Regions from separate parts of the Streptomyces sp. CRN 30 genome, predicted to be linked through region 3. Evidence: riboswitches for the same ligand, from Rfam matches in the RefSeq annotation. Region 3 holds a riboswitch; each other region holds the start of a gene.
What was found. A riboswitch is a leader RNA that binds a small molecule or an ion and turns the genes downstream of it on or off. The one in region 3 is predicted to bind cyclic di-AMP.

Region 1 (5,177 bases), on a different contig from region 3:
GCCACCCGCACGTCTTCGGCGACGCGAGGGCCACGACGCCCGAGGAGGTCAAGGAGCACTGGCTGCGCACCAAGGCGGTCGAGAAGCGGCGCTCGTCGGTCACCGAGGGCGTCCCCCTCGGCCAGCCCGGCCTGGCCCTCGCCGCCAAGCTCTCCTCCCGCGCCCGCACGGCCGGCCTCGACGTACCGCTGCCCCAGGGCGAGGGCGTCGGTTACGAACTGCTCGCCCTGGCGGCCCGCGCCGAGGCCACGGGCGTCGACCCCGAGGCGGCCCTGCGAGCAGCGGCCCGCGCGTACCGTGACGCCATACGGGGCGCGGAGGGCCTGGGCGGGGCCTGAGAGCCTGTGGATCCGTGCACGGCGGGCCGCCGGTACCGGGTACGGCGCCGGTCGGGCGCGAGCGCGGACCGCACCCACCGGCGAGCCCCGCAGCCCGCCGGATACGGTCGGGAGGTGACCCAGCAACCCCGGCCCGCCGACGCCGCGCCCACGCTCTTCACCTGGGAGTTCGCCACCGACCCCTATCCCGCGTACGCCTGGCTGCGCGAGCACGCGCCCGTGCACCGGACCCGGCTGCCCAGCGGGGTGGAGGCCTGGCTGGTCACCCGTTACGCCGATGCCCGGCAGGCGCTCGCCGACCCGCGGCTGTCCAAGAACCCGGCGCACCACGACGAACCCGCCCACGCCAAGGGGAAGACCGGCATCCCGGGCGAGCGCAAGGCCGACCTGATGACGCACCTGCTCAACATCGACCCGCCGGACCACACCCGGCTGCGTCGGCTGGTCTCCAAGGCGTTCACCCCGCGCCGCGTGGCCGAGTTCGCCCCCCGGGTGCAGGAGCTCACCGACCAGCTCATCGACGGGTTCGCCGAACGCGGCAGCGCCGACCTCATCCACGAGTTCGCCTTCCCGCTCCCCATCTACGCGATCTGCGACCTGCTCGGCGTCCCCCGCGAGGACCAGGACGACTTCCGGGACTGGGCGGGCATGATGATCCGGCACGGCGGGGGGCCGCGGGGCGGTGTCGCCCGGTCCGTGAAGAAGATGCGCGGCTACCTCGCCGACCTCATCCACCGCAAGCGCGAGGCACTCCCCGACGTCCCCGCCCCCGGCGAGGACCTCATCTCCGGTCTCATCCGCGCCTCCGACGAGGGCGAGCACCTCACCGAGAACGAGGCGGCGGCGATGGCCTTCATCCTGCTCTTCGCCGGCTTCGAGACGACCGTCAACCTGATCGGCAACGGCACGTACGCCCTCCTCACCCACCCCGGCCAGCGCGAACGCCTCCAGCGCTCGCTGGCCGCGGGCGAGCGCGACCTGCTCGCGACCGGCGTGGAGGAACTGCTGCGCTACGACGGCCCCGTAGAGCTCGCCACCTGGCGCTTCGCCACCCGCCCTCTCACGATCGGCGGGCAGGACATCGCGTCCGGCGACCCCGTGCTCGTGGTGCTCGCGGCGGCCGACCGCGATCCGGAGCGGTTCGCCGACCCGGACGTCCTCGACCTCTCGCGCCGTGACAACCAACACCTCGGGTACGGGCACGGCATCCATTACTGCCTGGGCGCACCCCTGGCCCGGCTGGAGGGGCAGACCGCGCTCGCGACGCTCCTCACCCGCCTTCCGGACCTCGGACTTGCGATGGATCCAGCCGATTTGCGGTGGCGTGGCGGGCTCATTATGCGGGGGTTGCGCACGCTTCCCGTGGAGTTCGCACCGGTTCGGTCATGACGCCGGAAGTGCACGTCGGAGGTGATCGCGCGACCTCGCACAGCCGGACGAATGTGACGCTTGATCAAGTTCGTGATCTGCGCGTGATCTGCGCTGCATTGACTTGTGACAAGTGATCGACTGCGGCTACGTTCACGCATCAACGCGACCGGCGCGCCTCACACCGGGGCCGGCCGGGCCGCTCCTTGCTGTCGTGTGAAAGGCAACCGCATGCTCTCCGGGAACGGTCGTCACCGGCGCCCCCGTCAGGCTCCGGCCCTCCTCGTCGCGGCGGGAGTCACCGGATCCGCCATCGCGATCCCGCTGCTCGGCGCGAGCGGGGCGAGCGCGGCCGACGGAACGGTCTGGGACCAGGTCGCCGACTGCGAGAGCGGCGGGTCCTGGAGCGCCAACACGGGCAACGGCCACTACGGCGGACTCCAGATGTCCCAGAGCGACTGGGAGAAGTACGGCGGTCTGGACTACGCCCCCAGGGCCGACCAGGCGAGCCGCTCCCAGCAGATAGCCGTCGCCGAGAGCATGCTCGCCGACCGGGGTGCCATCGCCTGGGCCACCTGCGGCGTGCTCGCCGGGCTCGCCGGCGACGACGACGCGGCGGACACCGACACCAGCGCGAAGGGCGGCTCCACCAAGTCCTCCGGTTCCTCCGGGTCTTCCGCTTCCTCCGGCGCGTCCGGCTCGTCGGAGTCCGCCACGCCGGCGGCCGGTACGACCACGCCCGGCAGCGGCTCCACCGGGAGCGCCTCCCCGAGTGCCGGCACCGCCGACGAGACGGCGTCCGGCGACAAGTCCGGCGCCTCCGGCGCGAGTACGTCGGAGGAGGACGACCCGAAGGCCTCCGCGTCGGGCGACGAGTCCGGCGAGCCGGGCGGTGACGAGGACGCCGCCGGCGAGACGGAGGAGGGCCTGGCGACCGACGCCGCGTCGGCCTCCCCCTCCGAGTCCGCCGCCCCCTCCGCCGACGCCTCCACGGACGCGGCCGAGGGCACCGGCCGGCACCGCGGCGACAGTGCCGCCGAGCAGCCGGCCGCCGGCGTCACGGGCGGGTCAACCGCCTCCACCGGACGCCACGCCGCCCAGCCCGTCGACGTGGTCAGCGAGCTGACGGGTGGCGCGTACACCCTCCGCTCCGGTGACGGCCTCTGGGCCGGCGGCAGCTCCCTCTAGGCGGATCGCATCGTTCCCGGTCGGGCGCTGGGGACCAGCGCCCGACCGCTGCGTTCCGGGTGTCCGGCGGGCAGCTGAAGGACGCCGGAACGCGCGGCAGTTCGCGAGCGCATTCGCGCCGTATGCACCATTTGATCTCGGTGGGAGATGAGTCACAAAGGCCCTGATCGTCTTTGTGTTCCGGCGTCACACGTGCCTACCGTCGTGATCGCTCGCCACAGCGGGCCCCGCGGTCGTCACGCCGAATCCTGCCAACGGCCGTACGGGAACAGTCGTCGCGCAAGCGCCGTGGGCAGGAGCGGGGGACCCAAGGTAGGTGCCGGGCCCGGGAGTCGAGAGACACCCGGAAACGGCTTGGGGTGAAGCCGCGCAGGGCAGTACGCCGTGCGCGGCCGGGCAATCTGACCGGCCCGAACCCGACAGCTCACCTCGCAGGCGTCGGTGAGGGGATCAACTTCATGCTGCGTTCCTGCAACAAGGGCAACAAGACCAAGCACCGCCGTCCGTCCAAGGCCAGTCAGGTCGTCGCGTTCGCCGGCGTCACCGGCGCCGCGATCGCCGCCCCGCTGCTGACGGCGGGCTCCGCCTCCGCCGCGTCCGCCTCCGAGTGGGACACCGTGGCCCAGTGCGAGTCCGGCGGCAACTGGTCGATCAACACCGGCAACGGCTACTACGGCGGTCTGCAGTTCTCCGCCTCCACCTGGGCCGGTTACGGCGGCACCCAGTACGCCGCCACCGCGGACAAGGCCTCCAAGGCCCAGCAGATCGAGATAGCCGAGAAGGTCCTCGCGGGCCAGGGCAAGGGTGCCTGGCCGAACTGCGGTACGGGCCTGTCCGGTGCCGCGTACAACGGTGCCGCGGCCGCCCCGTCGACCTCCGGTTCGGGCTCCGGCTCCGGTTCGGGCTCGGGCTCGGGCTCCGGGTCCGCCGGGCAGAGCGCCCCCGAGCAGAGCGCGCCGAGCCAGAGCGCGCCGAGCGGGAGCACCCAGGAGCAGCGCGCCTCGCGTTCCTCCGAGCGGGCCACCGTCGAGACCCCGACCGGCAAGAAGGTCAAGAAGGGTGACGGCGAGTACAAGGTCGTCAAGGGCGACACCTTGAGCGGCATCGCCGGCGAGAAGAACGTCGCGGGCGGCTGGGAGAAGCTCTACGAGCTGAACAAGGACGTCGTCGACGACGCCGACGTCATCTACCCGGGCCAGCAGCTGCACCTGAGCTGACGACGGCCGAACCGGTGACGGCCGGCCCGGCCGGCCACCCCCGTCCCCACGGGCGCCCCGCCCCGGTGCGTGTTCCCCCCATGCGCACCGGGGCGGGGCTTTTCCGCGAGCCGTCCGCGCGCGCCGCGGGGGCTTCCCGGGCGCGCGGCGGCGGCCGGTCGCACTGGTCCGCGTTTGTTCCGTTCAGAAACAATTTACTCTCGGTTATGTCCCCAGGGTGACCGGCAGGCTGGCCGATCCCCCGGAGCCGGTTAGGCTCATCCCGCAGGGCCACTGCCCTCGTACCCGCGTCACATCCCAGAAGGAGATGCTCGTGCCGTCCATCGACGTCGTCGTAGCCCGGGAAATCCTGGACTCCCGAGGCAACCCCACGGTCGAGGTCGAGGTCGGCCTCGACGACGGCAGCACCGGCCGTGCCGCCGTTCCGTCCGGTGCCTCCACGGGTGCCTTCGAGGCCATCGAGCTCCGTGACGGCGACACCAGCCGTTACCTCGGCAAGGGCGTGGAGAAGGCCGTCCTCGCCGTCATCGAGCAGATCGGCCCGGAGCTGGTCGGCTACGACGCCACCGAGCAGCGCCTGATCGACCAGGCGATGTTCGACCTGGACGCCACCGACAACAAGGGCTCCCTCGGCGCCAACGCCATCCTCGGCGTCTCCCTCGCCGTCGCGCACGCCGCCTCCGAGGCGTCCGACCTGCCGCTCTTCCGCTACCTGGGCGGCCCCAACGCGCACCTGCTGCCGGTGCCGATGATGAACATCCTGAACGGCGGCTCGCACGCCGACTCCAACGTGGACATCCAGGAGTTCATGATCGCCCCGATCGGCGCGGAGACCTTCTCCGAGGCCCTGCGCTGGGGCACCGAGGTCTACCACACGCTGAAGAAGGTCCTGAAGAACAAGGGCCTGGCCACCGGCCTCGGCGACGAGGGCGGCTTCGCCCCGAACCTCGGCTCCAACCGCGAGGCCCTCGACCTCATCCTCGAGGCGATCAACGAGGCCGGCTACACCCCCGGTGAGCAGATCGCCCTGGCGCTCGACGTCGCCGCCTCCGAGTTCTACAAGGAC
Region 2 (5,177 bases), on a different contig from region 3:
ACGGCGAGGTCGGCGATGGTGACGTCCTCGGTCTCGCCGGAGCGGTGGGACATCATGCACTTGAAGCCGTTGCGCTGGGCCAGCTCGACGGCGTCCAGGGTCTCGGTCAGCGAACCGATCTGGTTGACCTTGACGAGCAGCGCGTTGGCGGCGCCCTCCTCGATGCCGCGGGCGAGGCGCTCGGGGTTGGTGACGAACAGGTCGTCGCCGACGAGCTGGACCTTGTCGCCGAGGCGCTCGGTGATGGTCTTCCAGCCGTCCCAGTCGTCCTCGAACAGCGGGTCCTCGATGGAGACGAGCGGGTACGCGTCGACGAGCTCCGCGTAGTAGTCCGTCATCTCGGCGGCGGTGCGGTCCTTGCCCTCGAAGGAGTAGACGCCGTCCTTGTAGAACTCGGAGGCGGCGACGTCCAGGGCGAGGGCGATCTGCTCGCCGGGGGTGTAACCGGCTTCCTTGATCGCTTCGAGGATGAGGTCGAGGGCGGCGCGGTTGGAGTCCAGGTTCGGGGCGAAGCCGCCCTCGTCGCCGAGACCGGTGGACAGGCCCTTGGTCTTCAGCACCTTCTTCAGCGTGTGGTAGACCTCGGCGCCCCAGCGCAGCGCCTCGGAGAAGGACTCCGCGCCGATCGGGGCGATCATGAACTCCTGGATGTCCACGTTGGAGTCGGCGTGCGAGCCGCCGTTCAGGATGTTCATCATCGGAACGGGCAGCAGGTGCGCGTTCGGGCCGCCCAGGTAGCGGAAGAGCGGCAGGTCGGACGCCTCGGAGGCGGCGTGCGCGACGGCCAGGGAGACGCCCAGGATGGCGTTGGCGCCGAGCGAGCCCTTGTTGTCGGTGGCGTCCAGGTCGAACATGGCCTGGTCGATCAGACGCTGCTCGGTGGCGTCGTAGCCGACCAGCTCCGGGCCGATCTGCTCGATGACGGCGAGGACGGCCTTCTCGACACCCTTGCCGAGGTAGCGGTTGGTGTCGCCGTCACGGAGCTCGATGGCCTCGAAGGCACCGGTGGAGGCACCGGACGGAACGGCGGCACGACCCGTGCTGCCGTCGTCGAGGCCGACCTCGACCTCGACCGTGGGGTTGCCTCGGGAGTCCAGGATTTCCCGGGCTACGACGACGTCGATGGACGGCACGAGCATCTCCTTCTTCAGTGTGACGCTTCTGTGTGACGCATCTGTGTGCCACGGGTCTGCGGCACGCAGCGGCTCTGCGGGTCCGAGCCTAACCGGCTCCGGGCGATCGGCCAGCCGGTCACCCACCCGTTGGACAGAACCGAGAGTAAATTGTTTCCGAACGGAACAAAAGCGCTCCGGGAACCGGACATGACCCCGCCCCGGCGCGTACGGGGGAACACGCGCCGGGGCGGGGGGTCTGACGGGACCGTCAGCTCAGGTGGAGCTGCTGGCCCGGGTAGATGAGGTCGGCCTCGTCGACGATGTCGTCGTTCAGGTCGAACAGCTTCGACCAGCCGCCCTTGACGTCGTGCTCGGCGGCGATGGAGCTGAGGGTGTCGCCCTTGACCACCTTGTACTCGCCGTCGCCCTTCTCGACCTTCTTGCCGGTCGGCGTGGTGACCGTCTTCTTCTCGGCCTTCTGCTCGGCCGCCGGGCGCTCCTGCGAGCGGGAGGCGGGCTGCTCGGCGGAGCGGTCCTCGGTGGCGCCCGTGGAACCGGTCGATCCGGTGGAGCCGGTGGAGCCCGTGCTCTGCTCCTGCGAACCGCTGCTCTGGCCCTCGTCGGAGGAGCCGCCGCCGGTGTAGCCGGCGCTGGACAGGCCCGTTCCGCAGCTCGGCCAGGCACCCTTGCCCTGGGCGGCGAGGACCTTCTCGGCGACCTGTATCTGCTGGTCCTTGCTGGCCTGGTCGGCGGTGGAGGCGTACTGCGTGCCGCCGTACGCCGCCCAGGTGGAGGCGGAGAACTGCAGACCGCCGTAGTAGCCGTTGCCGGTGTTGATGGACCAGTTGCCGCCGGACTCGCACTGGGCGACGGTGTCCCACTCGGCGGAGGTGGCGGCGGAGGCGTTGCCGGCCGCCATCAGCGGGGCGGCGACGGCGGCACCGGCGACTCCCGCGACGGCGATGGCCCGGGTGGCCTTGGAAGGACGACGGTGCTTGCCCTTGCTGGAAAACAGCATGGAGATCCCCTCACCGACGCCTACGAGGTGAGCTGTCGGGTTCGGGCCGGTTCGGTTGCCCGGCCGTGTCATCCGCGTATGACGCGCTGACACGGCTTCACCCCTAGCCGCTCCGGCTCAACTGCCCGGCGCGGCACTTACCTTGGGTCCCCCGCTCCTGCCTGCGGCGCTTGACGCGACGACTGTTCCCGGGCAGCCGCTGGCAGGATTCGGCGTTGCGGCGGCCGGGGCCCGCGATGGCGAGCGGTGACGACCGTAGACACGCGCCACACGGATTTACAAAGACGATCAGGGCTTCTGAGACCTATCTCTCACGGCGTTTATTACGGACATTCAGCCCGAACCGTGACGCGAACTACCGCTCACTTTCGACCGGTTCGACCGGTTCGGCCGTAAGCGCAAGCTTCTGACCGGGAAGGATGAGGTCGGGATCGAGACCGACGACATCCTTGTTCTCCGCGTAGAGCGAGCGCCATCCCCCGTCGAGCTCAAGGGAGTCGGCGATGGCGCAGAGGCTGTCGCCGGTGCGCACCGTGTAGGTGCCGTCGGCCGCGACGCGCGCCTCGTCGTCGCCGCGCGAGGCGTGCCGGCCCGAGGAGGAGCCCGAACGGCCGTCCGCCGCCTCGCCGTCGGCGCTGCCGCCGCGGTGCCGGCCGGAGCCGGGGGCGGGCGTCTCGGTCAGGTTCGAGATGCCGCCGGCCTCTTCGAGGCTGTCGGCGTCGTCGCGCTTGGTGGTGGCCGAGCCGGTCGCGGCGTCGGTCGGCTCGTCGGAATCGGACGACTTGCCGGACTTGGACGATTCGTCACTCTCGTCCGACGCGTCGGACGAGGCCGAGGCGGACGGCGACGCCGAGGCGCCGGCGTCCTCGTCGGAGTCGGTCGCGGCATCGTCGGACTCCGTCGCCTTCGCGTCGCCCTCGCTGTCCGTGCCGTCCGAAGAAGCGGACCCATCGGACGAAGAAGACGAACTGTCCGATTCGGTGTCCGATGCCGTCGAGCCGGACGAACCGGTGTTCAGGCCGCTGAGCAGGCCGCAGGTCGGCCAGGTGGCGACGCCCTCGGCCGCCAGCACCTTCTCGGCGACGCGGATCTGCTGGGCGCGGCTCGCCTGGTCGGCGCTGGAGGCGTAGGCGAGACCGCCGTACTGCTCCCACTGTTTCTGCGACAACTGCAAACCGCCGTAGTAGCCGTTGCCGTCGTTCTGGCTCCAGGCGCCGCCGGTCTCGCACTCGGCGACACGGTCCCAGGTCGTACCGTCGGCCGCGTTGGCGCCGGTGGCCCCGAGGAGCGGGATCGCGATGGCGGAGCCGGTGACTCCGGCGGCGACGACCAGGGCAGGGGCCTGGCGGGGGCGGCGGTGACGACCGTTCCCGGAGAGCATGCGGAGACCTTTCGCGAGACAGCAGGGCCCGCACGGCGGTTGGTGATCAGCGCCGCGCTGATCCGTGAACGTATAGGCATACGATCACTCATCACAAGTTCATGCCGTGCAGATCACATGGAGATCACGGAGCTGAGCGCGTGTCACCTTTGCGGCTGCGACGGCCCCTTCGGGCCGGCGTCACGAGACCGGGGTGAAGGAGACCGGCAGCGTGCGCAGTCCGCGCATGATGAGGCCGCCGCGCCAGCGGAGTTCCGCCGGGTCGGCGGCGAGGCTCAGGTCCGGCAGCCGGGTCAGGAGCGTGGCGAGCGCGGTCCGGCCCTCCAGGCGGGCGAGCGGGGCGCCCAGGCAGTAGTGGATGCCGTGGCCGTAGCCGAGGTGCTGGTTGTCCCGGCGGCTCAGGTCCAGCGTGTCCGGCTCCGTGAACCGCTCCGGGTCGCGGTCGGCGGCGGCGAGGACGACGAGGACCGGGTCGCCGGGGGCGATGTCCTCGCCGCCGAGGGTGAGCGGCCGGGTCGCGAACCGCCAGGTGGCCAGCTCCACGGGGCCGTCGAAGCGGAGGAGTTCCTCGACGCCGGTCGCCAGCAGGCCGTCCTCGCCGGCGGCCAGGGACTCCTGGAGGCGGGTCCGCTGCCCGGGGTGGGTGAGCAGGGCGTACATCCCGTTCCCGATGAGGTTGACGGTGGTCTCGAACCCGGCGAAGAGAAGGATGAAGGCCATCGCGGCGGCCTCGTTCTCGGTGAGGTGCTCGCCGTGGTCGGAGGCGCGGATCAGACCCGAGATCAGGTCGTCGCCGGGGTCGGAGCGCTTGCGGTGGATGAGGTCGGCGAGGTAGCCGCGCATCTTCTTCACCGACCGCGCGACCCCGCCGCGCGGCCCCCCGCCGTGCCGGATCATCATCCCCGCCCAGTCCCGGAAGTCGTCCTGGTCCTCGCGCGGGACGCCGAGCAGGTCGCAGATGGCGTAGATGGGGAGGGGGAAGGCGAACTCGTGGATGAGGTCGGCCTCGCCGCGCCCGGCGAAGGAGTCGATGAGGCCGTCGGCCAGTTCCTGCACGCGGGGCGCGAACTCGGCGACACGGCCCGGGGTGAACGCCTTGCTGACCAGCCGCCGCAGCCGGGTGTGGTCCGGCGGGTCGATGTTGAGCAGGTGCGTCATCAGCTCGGCCTTGCGCTCGCCCGGGATACCGGTCCGGCCCTTGGCGTGCGCGTCCCCGGCGTGGTGGGCGGGGTTCTTGGACAGCCTGGGGTCGGCGAGGGCCTGCCGCGCGTCGGCGTACCGGGTGACCAGCCACGCCTGAACCCCGCTGGGCAGCCGGGTGCGGTGCACGGGGGCGTGCTCCCGCAGCCAGGCGTAGGCGGGGTAGGGGTCGCTCGCGAACTCCCAGGTGAACAGTTCCGGAGCGGGGGTGCTGGGGATGGTGGTGCTGAGGTGCGTGGTGTGGTCGTTCACCTCACGACCGTAACCGGGGCGCGTCAGCCGGCGTCGGCCGCAGCCGCCGCCCCGTTTTCCTTCTTCCGCTCCGTCTCACGGATGGCGTCGCGGTAGGTGCGGGCGGCGGCGTGCAGGGCGGTCTCCGGGTCGACGCCCTCGGCCTCCGCGCGGACGGCCAGGGCCAGCAGCTCGTAGCCGAGGCCCTCGCCCCGGGGCAGCGGGGTGTCGA
Region 3 (5,177 bases):
CCGCGGACCCGTTTCGAGGGCCAGGGACTGGACAAGGGACATGTGGTGAACGACCTGCTCTTCCGCCGCGTACCGCACCGGGTGAGGCACCGGCCTCAGCACCAGGACCAGCCCCCCACCGGCGCCTGAAGCCCGGGAGGCGCCCCCGTCTCGTCAGGATCGATGCCGTGGCCACCAGTTCCCCGTATCCGACGCCCGCCGGTGGGCCGCCCGGTGCCGCGCTCCGCGTCCCGCGCCGGCACTGGTGGCAGCGCCGCTGGGTGCGGTACGGCGCTTTGATCACCCTGCTCGCCCTCTCCGGTCTGGTCATCCTGGCCCTGGTGCGCGAGCAGACCGGCACGGAGGGCTTCCTGGTCGGTCTCGGTCTCGCGGTCCTGCCGGTGCCGCTGCTCCTGGCGGCGTTCCGCTGGCTGGACCGGGTGGCGCCCGGACCCTGGGGCCACCTGGTGTTCTCGTTCGCCTGGGGGGCCTGCGCGGCGGCGCTGATAGCCATCGTCGCCAACAGTTTCGCGACCCGCTGGATAGCGACGGCCACCGCGGACCCGGCGGGCGCGGACACCCTGGGCGCCACGGTGATAGCGCCGGTGGTGGAGGAGTCCGCGAAGGCCGCCGCGGTCCTGCTGGTCTTCCTCTTCCGGCGGCGGCACTTCACCGGGCTCCTCGACGGCGTGGTCATAGCCGGGGTCACCGCCACCGGCTTCGCGTTCACCGAGAACATCCTCTACCTCGGCACCGCCTTCGGCACCGACCAGATCACCGGCGGCCGGGGCATCGCCTCCGTCACCGCGGCGACGTTCTTCGTGCGCATCGTGATGTCGCCGTTCGCGCATCCGCTCTTCACGGTCCTCACCGGCCTCGGCTTCGGTCTCGCCGTGCTCGGCGGGGCCGGCCGGCGCGTCCGCCGCGTGCTGCTGCCCTTCGCCGGTCTGCTGCTGGCGATGGGCACGCACGCGCTGTGGAACGGTTCGTCGGCCTTCGGCGAGTACGGCTTCTTCGCGGTGTACGCGGTGTTCATGGTGCCGGTGTTCGGCCTGCTGACCTGGCTCGCGGTGTGGACCAGGCAGCGCGAGCTGGTCACCGTACGGACCGAGCTGCCCGTCTACGCGGTGGCGGGGTGGCTGACGCCGGCCGAGCCGTACGCGCTCGGCTCGATGCGGGCGCGGCGCGTCGCCCGGGACCACGCCCGCCGGTACGCCGGGAAGGAGGCGGCGCGGGCGGTGGCGGAGTACGAGGCGTACGCGACGTCGCTGGCGTTGCTGCGGCACCGGGCCCGGGGCGGCCGGGTGGGCGCCGACTTCGCCGTACGGGAGCGGGAGCTGCTGGAGCGGCTGTGGAGCCGGCGCGAGGTGGCGCGTCCGGCGCTGGACCACGCGGCGCGGGCCACGGCTCCGCCGGTTCCGGTGACGGTCCCGCCCTGGCCGGTGTACGGCGTGTACGGGCAGCCGGCCGCGCCGCCCGCGGCGTACCGCCCGCCGCCGTACGTGCCCCAGCCGTATGTGCCCCAGCCGTACGCCTGCAACCCGTACCGGCCGTGAACCGCCACGGACCGCGACGACCGCGGGACGGCGACGGCCCGCCGAACCGGCAGCCCTGACGTCGGGGGGTCGTCGCCAGGACCGCCGGGGTTCTCGGGGCGGGACGGTCCTACGGGTTGAGGCCCTTGCTCTGCAGCCAGGCCATCGGGTCGATGCCGGAGGCCGCGCCGTCGGGGTGGACCTCCAGGTGGAGGTGGGCGCCGGTGACGTTGCCGGTGGCGCCGACGCGGCCGATGACGTCGCCGGTGTTGACCTGCTGGCCGACGCTGACGCTGATCGAGGACTGGTGGCAGAACCACAGCTCGGTGCCGTCGTCGAGGGTGAGGATCGTGCGGTAGCCGTAGGAGCCGGCCCAGCCCGCCTCGGTGATCGTCCCGGTGTGGACGGCCTTGATGAGGGTGCCGGTGGGGGCGGCGAAGTCGAGTCCGGTGTGGTAGCCGGAGGACCAGTACGCGCCGGCCTGCCCGAAGGTCGAGGAGATCGTGTACGAGGAGGTCGGCAGGGCGTACTGCGCGGCGAGCTTGGCGAGCCGCTCGGCCTCGGCCTTCTTCGCGGCCTCCTCCTCCGCCTTCTTCTTGGCGGCGGCGGCCTTGGCCTCGGCCTTCTTCTCCGCCTCGGCGGCGGCTTCGGCGGCCTTCTTCTCGGCGGCCGCGGCGGCCTCCTCGGCGGCCTTGGTGTCGACCTGGTCCTGCTGCTGCTCGGCCTGCGCCATGATCCGCCCGACCAGTGCCTGGCCGGCGTCCGCGCTCTCCTCACCGCTGTCGGAGGCGACGGCGCCGACGGCGGCGATGGAGCTGAGCGGGGCGACGGCGGTGTCGTCGGCGGCCGCCTCGTCGTCGTCCGAGATGAGCGAGCCGACGTTCGGCAGGTCGGGCATGGATATCGAGACCGGCGGCTTGCCGGTCTGCGCGCTGGCCATGCCGCCGGCGCCGACGGCGGCTATGACACCGACGCCGAGGACGGTGGAGCTGCGGGCGAGTCCGCCGCGCTGCTTGGCGACGCGGTGCTTGCCGCGCACGGGCCGGATGGACTCGGCGGTGGGGTTCCACTCCTCGAAGGGACCCTCGTCGGGGCGGTAGCCGCCGTAGCCGAAGGTGTCGCCCTCGTGCTGGGCCGGCAGGAACGGGGCCTCGGGGGCAGGCCGGTTGGACGCCACGTGGGCGTACTCCTTTCCTTCCTTCTCGCCTACCGGGTTAGCTGACGGGTTCGGAGCAGGAAGGTCTCCTACGCGCGTATACGGGCTGTGGTCTCCACAGCCGTGGACGAGCGATTCACCCCAAGGTGGTGGTTCCCCGGTTCCCTTTGACGGGATTCGGCGCGTGCGCACGGAGCCGCCTTCTGTGACGGCTGGGACGACCGCGCTGCGTTATCGAACGTTAATAGACACGAGGTGCGTATTCCAAGCCGTTCCCCTTGATCATTAAGGGATCCCGCCGGAACCAAGGCCGCACGACCGGCGAAAACCGGGCGAGTTGACCCGGTACCGCCACACCACGGAATCGATCTACGCCACCCCTTGAAGCTGACCGTGCCTCAGTTGTTATGCGGAGGGCGCTCGGCACGTCACCCCCGGTGACAACGGTCAGGGACGGCGTACGGCGAGCAGCGCCATGTCGTCCGCCATGCCGCCCCCGGAGTGCCGGCGCACGTCCGCGGCGAGGACGTCGAGGAGCGCCTCGGGGTGCCGGAAGCTGCGGCCGGTGAGCCGGACGCACGGGTCGTAGAACTCGCCGTCGGCGTCGCGGGCCTCGGAGAGACCGTCGGTGTAGAGCAGCAGGGTGGCACCGCTGGGAAAAGTGGTCTCCTCGGCGCGGTCCGGCCAGACGCCCAGTTCGCCCATGCCGAGCGGCAGCGCGGGCTCGCGGGCGCTGAGCATGCGCAGGCGGCCGTCGGCGTAGAGCAGCAGCGGTGGCGGGTGGCCGCGGTTGACGACGCGGACGACTCCGTCGCCGTGCGGGAGTTCGACGAGGACGGCGGTGGTGAACCCCTCGAAGGCGTCGAGTCCCTCGCGGCGGGTGCCCTCGCGGGCCAGCGCCCGTTCGAGCCGCTGGGCGACCGCCTCCAGGGACGCCTCCTGCTCGGCGGCCTCGCGGAAGGCCCCGATGACGACGGCGACGGCGGCCACCGCGCCCATCCCCTTGCCGCGTACGTCCCCGACGATCAGGCGGATGCCGCGCGGGCTGTCCTGCACCGCGTAGAGGTCGCCGCCGATGAAGGCGTCGGCCTGGGCCGCCTCGTAGCAGGCGGCGATCTCGAAGCCGCCGAGCCGTTCGACGGGCTGGGGCAGGACGGCGCGCTGGGCCGCCTCGGCGATCTCGCGGGCGGTGGCGAGCCGCTCGTCGGTGCGGCGGACGAAGCCGTTGACGAGGACGGCGAGCGCGGCGACGGTCGCTATGGTCACCAGCTCGGTGATCGAGTCGATGTAGTGGGCGACGCCCTTGGAGAGCTGGAGGCCGATGACCGCGCCGACGACGGCGATGCCGGTGAACAGGGTGCCGCGCCGGGAGTAGAGCGGCGCGGCGAGCAGCGGAGCGGCGGTGTAGAGGGGGCCCGCGGTGAAGTAGCGCGGGGTGAGGAGGTCGTAGACGACGGCGACGACGACGAGGAGCAGGGGGAGCAGGCGCACGAGGGTGTGGGCGGAGGTGAACCGCCGTCCTTCCGCGCGCCCCGGGAGCCGGGTCGCTCCGGAGCCGTCGTCGCCGAGGCCGGGGTCGGGCACCGGATCGCCGGGCAGCCGGCCGCCGGCCCTGGCGTACGGTCCCTCGCCCACGTCACCAGGCCGCACGTCTCGCCTCCCGCCAACCTGTACCCGCCGCCGCTTCCCGTCCCGCCAGTCCAGGGTTCCCGGAGCGGGGGCGGGCGGCGAGCGCAGAGGGCCGTACGGATGAACGCGGGCGCGTGGGAGCCTGCGGGGAAACGCACCGGAGGCCGGAACCCTGTCGGATTCCGGCCTCCGGCCTTCAGTAGCGGGGACAGGATTTGAACCTGCGACCTCTGGGTTATGAGCCCAGCGAGCTACCGAGCTGCTCCACCCCGCGTCGTTGTGTCTTCAGTGTACGCCATCCGCGGGGTGCTCGTCACACGCGTATCGCGCGCCCCTCGTCCGCGGTATCCGCCGGGTCGTCCGGCGGGGTCATCGGCCCGGGTTGCCGGCGTGGGTGAGGGTCTCCCAGGAGACGAAGAGGTCGTCGGTCCCGGCGGGGCGGGTCCTGGCCGCGAGCCTGTGCGCGGCGGGCACGGAGGTGCCGGCCCGGTTCTCCAGGTGGTTGAGGGCGACCTCCAGGTCGGGCCCGAGGTTGCGCTCGACCTTGCCGCCGCAGAGCCAGCGGGGCGTGGTGCCGGCCGCCTGCTGCCGGGCGTGCAGCGCCAGCGCGGCGGTGAGCCGGTCCTGCACCTCGCCGTACAGGTCGACGCCCTGGTGCCAGGCGGTCTCGGCGATGTGGGCGGTGGCGGCGATGGAGTAGCCGACGTGGGCGAAGTTGCGGCAGGTCTCCTGGGTGACGCCGTCCTTGAACGTCTTCTGCTCGTGCCAGTACGAGACGAGCCGTTTCTGGGTGGCGATGCTGCTGCCGGCCGGGGTGAACGGCAGCTCGCCGTCCTTCTCCAGGTAGAAGTAGGCGGGCACCCGGTCCCGGAACCGTT

Region 1: another riboswitch for cyclic di-AMP. It lies ahead of UW392_RS38290 (transglycosylase family protein); the one in region 3 lies ahead of UW392_RS05550 (M23 family metallopeptidase).
Region 2: another riboswitch for cyclic di-AMP. It lies ahead of UW392_RS36265 (transglycosylase family protein); the one in region 3 lies ahead of UW392_RS05550 (M23 family metallopeptidase).

What each region holds. Positions count from the first base shown of each region.
Region 1 covers NZ_JAVRHI010000362.1:484-5,660, reverse strand. Annotated here, with positions in the region: gene UW392_RS38305 (nucleoside triphosphate pyrophosphohydrolase) at 1-338, shown strand, start outside; gene UW392_RS38300 (cytochrome P450) at 453-1,727, shown strand; gene UW392_RS38295 (transglycosylase family protein) at 1,938-2,894, shown strand; cyclic di-AMP (ydaO/yuaA leader) riboswitch at 3,169-3,347, shown strand; gene UW392_RS38290 (transglycosylase family protein) at 3,353-4,111, shown strand; partial or broken gene eno (phosphopyruvate hydratase) at 4,425-5,177, shown strand, end outside.
Region 2 covers NZ_JAVRHI010000338.1:104-5,280, forward strand. Annotated here, with positions in the region: partial or broken gene eno (phosphopyruvate hydratase) at 1-1,133, opposite strand, end outside; gene UW392_RS36265 (transglycosylase family protein) at 1,384-2,133, opposite strand; cyclic di-AMP (ydaO/yuaA leader) riboswitch at 2,136-2,312, opposite strand; gene UW392_RS36270 (transglycosylase family protein) at 2,489-3,514, opposite strand; gene UW392_RS36275 (cytochrome P450) at 3,695-4,966, opposite strand; gene UW392_RS36280 (nucleoside triphosphate pyrophosphohydrolase) at 4,990-5,177, opposite strand, start outside.
Region 3 covers NZ_JAVRHI010000057.1:15,222-20,398, forward strand. Annotated here, with positions in the region: gene trmB (tRNA (guanosine(46)-N7)-methyltransferase TrmB) at 1-129, shown strand, start outside; gene UW392_RS05545 (PrsW family intramembrane metalloprotease) at 168-1,535, shown strand; gene UW392_RS05550 (M23 family metallopeptidase) at 1,645-2,691, opposite strand; cyclic di-AMP (ydaO/yuaA leader) riboswitch at 2,703-2,863, opposite strand; gene UW392_RS05555 (PP2C family protein-serine/threonine phosphatase) at 3,118-4,320, opposite strand; tRNA gene UW392_RS05560 (tRNA-Met) at 4,500-4,573, opposite strand; gene UW392_RS05565 (alginate lyase family protein) at 4,669-5,177, opposite strand, start outside.